DNA from 2 places in the Acidisoma sp. C75 genome. Region 2 is predicted to be linked to the other one. Evidence: predicted binding sites of a transcription regulator. Region 2 holds the regulator's gene; the other holds the start of a gene.

Region 1 (3,901 bases), 350 kb from region 2:
GCCGAGCATGTTCAGCGTCACCGTCTCGAGCTTGATGCCGAGATCTTCGCTGATCACCTGGCCACCGGTGAGGATCGCGATGTCTTCCAGCATGGCCTTGCGGCGATCGCCGAAGCCCGGAGCCTTCACCGCCGCGATCTTGAGGCCGCCGCGCAGCTTGTTGACCACGAGGGTGGCGAGCGCCTCGCCTTCGATGTCTTCCGCGATGATGAGCAGCGGCTTGCCGGACTGCACGACCGCTTCGAGCAGCGGCAGCATCGGCTGCAGGCCGGAGAGCTTCTTCTCGTGGATGAGGATGTAGGGGCTGTCGAGATCAGCCACCATCTTCTCCGGATTGGTGATGAAATACGGAGAGACGTAGCCGCGGTCGAACTGCATGCCCTCGACCACGTCGAGCTCGGTCTCGATGCCCTTGCTCTCTTCGACGGTGATGACACCCTCGTTGCCGACCTTCTGCATCGCTTCCGAGATCTTCTGGCCGATATCGGCCTCGCCGTTCGCGGAGATCGTGCCGACCTGCGCGGTCTCGGAGGGCGTCGTGATCTTGCGCGAGCGGGCCTTCAGCTCTTCGACGACGAGCGTGACGGCCTTGTCAACGCCGCGCTTCAGATCCATCGGGTTCATGCCGGCGGCGACGGCCTTGAGCCCTTCGCGCACGATCGCCTGGGCGAGCACGGTCGCCGTCGTCGTGCCGTCACCGGCGAGGTCGTTGGTCTTCGAGGCCACTTCGCGCACCATCTGGGCGCCCATGTTCTCGAACTTGTCGGAAAGCTCGATTTCCTTCGCGACCGTCACACCGTCCTTGGTGATGCGGGGGGCGCCGAAGCTCTTGTCGATGACGACGTTGCGGCCCTTGGGGCCGAGCGTCACCTTCACGGCATCGGCCAGGATGTCCACGCCGCGCAGCAGGCGGGCGCGGGCGTCGGTTGAAAAGCGAACGTCTTTCGCTGCCATGGGATTCGTCCTTCCAGAAAAAAGACAGGATCGGTTGGGGCCGGGCGCCGGTATGGCCGCCCGGGCGGATTACGCGGCGATCACACCCATGATGTCGCTCTCCTTCATGATGAGGAGCTCTTCACCATCGATCTTCACCTCGGTGCCGGACCACTTGCCGAACAGGATGCGGTCACCCGCCTTCACATCGAGCGCGACGATCGCGCCCTGCTCATTGCGAGCGCCGGGGCCCACGGCCACGACTTCGCCTTCCATCGGCTTTTCCTTGGCGGTATCGGGGATGATGATCCCGCCAGCGGTCTTCTCCTCCGCGGTGAGGCGGCGGACAACGACGCGGTCGTGCAGGGGACGGAACTTCATTCGGATCGCTCCTGAATGCTCAAGTTGATGCTCTGAACCTGCTGGCGGCCCAGAGAGCGGCACCGGCCAGCGCGGTTTTGGCACTCTCATCGTGAGAGTGCCAGCGACTTAACCAAACCCCCCGCCCCTGTCAATGACTTCGGCAGCACTCTCAGGGCTTGAGTGCTAATACGCTGAGAACGTTCGGTTTTTTCTTGAGGCGGCGCGCAGTTCTTGTCATCGTTCTGCAACGGGGGCGGCCCGATTGCCAGTGCCGCCCGCGAAATACCCCGGCCGCGCGCCGGCAAACCACCGAAAGGCCTGCCCGTCGCACATCACCCCCCGAACGCCACCCCTCCCATTGTCCGAGGAATCCAGCATGAGCCTCAGCCTGCAATTGCGTGACTATCGCCTCACCACGGCAGAGATTCTCTATCACCTGCCGGATCACCCCGCCGTCCTGCAAAGCTATATCTGGCAGGAGATGGACCTCGCTCCCGATTACCCCTCGCTGCGCAAATTCCTCGACTTCTGGAAGCGCGAGATCGAGGGCCGGCTGCATTCGGTCCGCATCAGCCAGGCCGGCAGCCTCATCCGCCCGCCGGCGCTCCGCCATATCGATCACCACCTCACTCTGCATTAGCGCCCCCCTGCCCGGCGGCGGCGGACTTGCCCCGGCAGGGCGAGAGGTGGTGCAATGGTGCCGCGGCATCTCCATATCCGGAGCCGCCGCCGGCTTCCGCCGCGCCGCCTCCCGCTGAAGGGTTTTCGCCATGCTGCCCGCCGCCACCCCGCTTGAGACCACCGACCGGCTGTTCTTCGGCCAGGCGTCCAGCCAGCTTGACCGCACAGCCGCCGAGCGGCAGGTGCGCGCGGCGCTGGCCGGGGCGGAGGATGGCGAGTTGTTCCTCGAATACCGGGAAAGCGAGGCCCTGGCGCTCGAGGATGGGCGTATCCGCACCGCGAGTTCCGACACCGCGCTCGGCTTCGGGCTGCGCGCCGTCTCCGGCGAGGCGACCGGCTATGCCCATGCGGGCGAAATCTCAGCCGCCGCCCTCGCACGCGCGGCGGAAAGCGTCGGCGCCGTGCGCGCGGGCCATGCGGGCCACGTGATGGCCGCCCCCCAGGCCACCAACCAGCGGCTTTATAGCGACGAGAACCCCCTCCGCACGACCGACTTCGCCGCCCGCGCCGCGCTCCTCGGCGAGATCGACGCTTTCGCCCGCAGCCTCGACCCGCGGGTAACCCAAGTCATGGCCTCGCTCACCGGGGAGTGGCAGGCGGTGCAGATCCTGCGCGCCGATGAAAGCCGCGTCGCCGATCTGCGGCCGCTCGTCCGTCTCAGCGTCTCGGTGGTGGTGGAGCAGGACGGCCGGCGCGAGACCGGGAGCTTCGGCACCGGCGGTCGCTTCTCCTACGCCCAGGTGATGGAAGCGGGCGTCTGGCGCGCCGCGGTGGAGGAAGCGCTGCGGCAAGCGCGGCTCAATCTCGACAGCGTCGCCGCACCCGCGGGCGAAATGGAGGTGGTGCTTGGCTCGGGCTGGCCCGGCATCCTGCTGCATGAGGCGATCGGCCATGGCCTCGAAGGCGATTTCAACCGCAAAAAGACCTCCGCCTTCGCGGGCCTGCTCGGCCAGCGCGTCGCGTCCCCCGGCGTCACGGTCGTCGATGACGGCACGCTGCCGGACCGGCGCGGCAGCCTCACGGTGGATGACGAAGGCACGCCCACCAGCCGCACCGTGATGATCGAGGATGGCATCCTGACCGGCTATATCCAGGATCGGCTGAACGCGCGGCTGATGGGCATGCGTGCCACCGGCAACGGCCGCCGCCAATCCTACGCCCATGCGCCGATGCCGCGCATGACGAATACGATCATGCTCGCGGGCGGCCATTCGCCCGAGGAGATGATCGCCTCGGTCAAGCGTGGCCTCTATGCGGTGAATTTCGGCGGCGGGCAGGTGGATATCACCTCGGGCAAGTTCGTCTTCTCCGCCTCCGAGGCGTACATGATCGAGGATGGCCGCCTCGGCGCGCCGGTGAAGGGCGCGACCATCATCGGCAATGGGCCGGATGCGCTGACGAAGGTGACGATGATCGGCAACGACATGGCGCTCGATCCGGGCATCGGCACCTGCGGCAAGCAGGGCCAGGGCGTGCCAGTGGGCGTCGGCCAGCCGCATTTGAAGATGGCGGGGCTGACGGTGGGCGGCACGGCACGCTGAGGCGTCGCTGAATCGCTCCGGAAATTGCTCGTCACCCGCGAAGGCGCATGACGACTTGGTTTGGCAGGGCGAGGCGCGGTGAGCGCCTCGCCCTTTTCGTTTAGGGCGTGATGCCGGCCGGCAGCGGCGGCAAGGTGCCGGCCCCCGAGGAAGCGGCAGGCGCCGTGGAACTCGCCGGTGCGGCCGGCTGAGGTGTGGCCGGCTGAGGCGCCGCCGGCTGAGGCGCCGCCGGCTGCGGCGTCAGCGGCATCGGAGCGGTCGGCGCGGCCGGCTGAGGCGCGGCCGGCTGAGGCGCCGCCGGCTGCGGCGTCAGCGGCATCGGAGCGGTCGGCGCGGCCGGCTGAGGCGCGGCCGGCGCCGTGACCGGGCTCGCGGAGGGCGAA
Region 2 (3,901 bases):
CGCCAGCGTTTGCGGCAGGTTCGGCGGCGGCACGTCGTGCATATCCTCAAGCTCGTTCTCGGGCAGGAAATAGGCGCGGTGCCGCACCGTCTGCACGAAGACGAAGACCCCATAGAGCACGAGCGAGGTGACGCCGACGAACTGCAGTTGCAGATCGTTGAAGCTCGCCCCCGGCGCGCGGGTATAGTTGGGCAGCACCATGGTCAGTACCGAGAGCGCGACGAGCACGGCGAGCGCGCCATTGGTGCCCCGGATGCGGAAGCCCTGCTCGCCATGGCGCATGGCACCGATCATCATGCAGAGGCCGACGACGCCGGTGCCGACGATCATGACGGCGGAAAACACCGTATCCCGCGCCAGCGTCGCCTTTTCGCTGCCGCCGCCGAGCATGACCGAAACGATCAGCGCCACCTCGATGATGGTGACGGCGACGGCGAGCACCAGCGTGCCGAAGGGCTCGCCCACCTTATGGGCGATGACCTCGGCATAATGTACCGCGGCAAAGACCGCGCCGCCGAGGGCGATGATGAACAAGGGCAGCATCAGGCCGCTGATCGGCACCAGCACCTTCACCCCGATCAGCACCCAGGCCAGCAGCGGGAAGGCCCAACTCCACCAGGGGATGACTTTCATGCGGTCCTCTCCGAAGCATTTGATCCTTCGAAGCCTGATCCGCGGGACGGGTCAATCGCTGTTCTGTGGCAAGGCACGGGCAGGGCGCAATTCGCTCAAGACGACGAGCGCGCCGCTGAACAGAATGACGGCGGCACCGAGGAAGACGCCGAGCGCCGGCACATCGCCGAAGATTGCGTAGCCGAAGACGAAGCTCCAGAGCAGGCCGCTGAACTCCATCGGCGCGATGAGGCTTGCCTGCGCGAACTGCACGCTGCGGATGAGGAGAAGCTGCGCGAGGGTCGAGATGAAGCCGAGGCCGAGCATCATGAGAAGCGCATGCAGGTCGGGCGTTTTCCAGATGAAGGGCAGCGCCACTCCGCAGCCGATGAAGAAGCAGAGGGCGATGACGAAGACCTGGTCCCAGCCGCGGAGTTCGCGCGAGATCCGGCGCATCAGGATCATCGCGAAGGCCCAGAGCACGGCGGCCGTCGCGGCGCAAAGCGCGGGCAGCAGCGGCCCGCCGCCGCGCGGATCGGCGGCAAGGGCGACGCCGAGGAAGCCGAGCGCCAAGGCGAGCCAGCGGAGCCGCGGCACGCGCTCGCCCAGCATCGGCCCGGCGAGCACCGCGATCAGCAGCGGGCTCGCAAAATAGATGGTGATGAGCTTGGCGAGGCCGAGATAGCGGGCAGAGGAGTAATAGAGCAGCCAGGCGACGAAGGTGAGCCCCGCGCGGGTAAGCAGCTTGCCGCGCATCGGCGAGAAGAGGCCGCGGGTCACGACCCCTCTGCCGCCGAGGGAGAGGCAGAGGATGAGCACCGTGAGGCTGCGGAGGAAGAGGATCTCGGGCGCCGCGAAGCGGGCGACGAGCAGCTTCACCAGCGCATCGTGCAGGGCAAAGCAGAAATAGGCGGTGAGGGCGAGCAGAAGCCCGGCCGCTGCCGGGTTGCGGCCGAGCCTTGCCCGCGTCTGGCCGAACGTCTGAGATAGGCGCATGGTCCTTGCCGTCTGCCGCGTCATCGCATCCCCTGGAGCGATGATTTGCATGAAACGCATGCCGAGCAGGACCATTCTTGCCGCATGGCTGAGGCGTTTGCTCTCATACGGGCGGGGCGGCCGTGCGGCTGCCGCCGGTTGAGGTTTTGTGGGAAGGGTCACCGAGATGGATCGAAACGGCCGCGCACCACTTCTCTCGTCCTCCGGCCTGCTGCCGCAGGGGCTCGACAGCCGCTCGGCGGCGGTCTTGCGGGAGATCGTGGAACAATATGTCGAAACGGGGGAGCCGGTGGGCAGCCGCACCCTCTCCCGCCGCCTGCCGCTCACCCTTTCGCCGGCGACGATCCGCAACGTCATGGCCGATCTCACCGAGGCCGGCCTGCTCTACGCGCCGCATACCTCGGCGGGGCGCCTGCCGACCGATCGCGGGCTGCGCCTCTTCGTCGATGGTCTGCTGCAATTCGGCGATCTGGCGGAGGAGGAGCGCGAGGCGATCGACGCCGCGCTGTCGAGCCATGGGCGGAGCCTGCAGGACACCCTGGCCGAGGCCTCCGCCCTGCTCTCCGGCCTCTCCTCGGCAGCCGGCCTTGTTCTCGCCCCCAAGGCGGAGGGCAATATCAAGCATATCGAATTCGTCCCCCTCGCCTCCGGCCGGGCGCTGGTGGTGCTCGTCTCCTCCGAAGGCCAGGTGGAGAACCGGGTGATCGACATTCCGGCCGGCGTGCCGCCCTCGGCCCTGCAGGAGGCGAGCAACTACCTCAACGCCCGGCTCCAGGGCCGGACACTGGCCGATTTCCGCCGGGTGATGGCGGAAGAGATCGTGCGGGACCGCACGACGCTCGACGAGCTAGCCGCCGGCATCATCGAGACCGGGCTTGCCACCTGGGGCGGCGAGGGGCGGGGCGGCAATCTCATCGTGCGTGGGCAGAGCCGGCTGCTCGCCGATGTCAACCAGATCGAGAAGCTTGCCTCGATCCAGATGCTGTTCGAGCGGCTGGAGGCGCAGGAGACCATGCTGCGGCTGCTCGAACTGGCCGAGACCTCGGACGGGGTGCGCATCTTCATCGGCGCGGAGAGCGGCCTGTTCGGCTCGGCCGGGGTTTCGATGATCGTCGCCCCGGCACGCGGGGCGAGCAACCGCATCGTCGGCGCGATCGGCGTGATCGGCCCGACCCGCATCAATTATGGCCGGGTTATCCCGGTGGTGGATTACACCGCCCGCGTCGTCGGCCGCTTGCTCGGCTGAGGCCCGAAGGCGCGGGCCCAAGGGGCGCGGCTACCCCCACGCCCGGCGGTATGCTAAGGCTCGACGCCCCCGGCTAGAATTCGACTTCCAGTTCGGAGATCTCTTGAGGCTCCTCTTTCGCCGCCGCGACCCATTCGGCCATATCCGGCCAGGCCATGATGTCCTGGCAGTAGCGGGCGGCGCGCGGGTTGAGCGCCACGCCATAGGTTAGGAAACGAGTGACGACCGGCGCATACATCGCATCCGCGACCGTGAGGCGCGCGCCGAAGAGATACGGCCCGTTCCAGGTTGCGAAGCATTCCTCCCAGATCGTCAGGATGCGGTCGATATCGGCGCGCGCGGCGGACCAGATCGGAATCCCCGGCCGATCGGCATGCAGATTCATCGGTAGCGCGGAGCGGAGGGCGGCGAAGCCGGAATGCATCTCGCCGCTGATCGCCCTGCAGCGCGCCCGCGCATGTCGGTCATGCGGTAGCATCTGGGCAGAAGGGCGTAGCTCATTCAGATATTCAGCGATCGCCAGCGTATCCCATATGGAGATATCGCCATGGATGAGCGTCGGGACCAGAATGGACGACGAGCGGAGAAGAAGCTCGGCCCGCGCGGCCGGATCTTCGGGATCGACATACTCTTCCCGGAAGGGCAGGCCTGACAGGCGGGTGATGAGCCATCCCCTGAGACACCAGGAGGAATAGTTCTTGCTGCTGATGAGAAGTGTGGCTTCGGCCATGGATGGTATCCTGTCTCCGGGTGACAGGCATGCATTCTATCAGAGCCTTGGCCTGCTGCGTACTCCGCAGGCGGAGATTCCTGCCGAACCCCGCCAATCCCTGTTCTATGAAATGGCCAAGCCGGCGGCGGGGCTGCCGGGCTCGGATATGCTCGCCGCCCTCGGCACGCCGATGCTCTATCAGCTCTACCAGGCCCAGGCCGATCTGCTGGAGCCCGCGCGCCGGATGGCACGCTTCGCCTCCGCCCTGCTCGATCAGGCGATGCTCAAGCCGCCCGAGGCGCTGGGGCTGCGCGGCGCCGCGGCGGCCGCCGAAG

What was found. The regulator HrcA, encoded in region 2, represses chaperone genes, less so after heat shock. The targets are predictions, from matches to a motif close to GTTNGCACTCNCNNNNNGNGAGTGCNAAC.
Region 1: the regulator HrcA is predicted to act here: its motif matches at 1,391-1,419, upstream of groES (co-chaperone GroES).

The regions. Positions count from the first base shown of each region.
Region 1 covers NZ_BAAFHD010000003.1:369,373-373,273, reverse strand. The annotation lists gene groL (chaperonin GroEL) at 1-954, opposite strand, end outside; gene groES (co-chaperone GroES) at 1,024-1,314, opposite strand; gene ACYQ7X_RS06145 (usg protein) at 1,673-1,936, shown strand; gene tldD (metalloprotease TldD) at 2,067-3,518, shown strand; gene ACYQ7X_RS06135 (hypothetical protein) at 3,619-3,901, opposite strand, start outside.
Region 2 covers NZ_BAAFHD010000003.1:20,599-24,499, forward strand. The annotation lists gene ACYQ7X_RS04430 (calcium:cation antiporter) at 1-633, opposite strand, end outside; gene ACYQ7X_RS04435 (DMT family transporter) at 685-1,668, opposite strand; gene hrcA (heat-inducible transcriptional repressor HrcA) at 1,775-2,854, shown strand; gene ACYQ7X_RS04445 (glutathione S-transferase family protein) at 2,928-3,584, opposite strand; gene ACYQ7X_RS04450 (polyhydroxyalkanoate depolymerase) at 3,583-3,901, shown strand, end outside.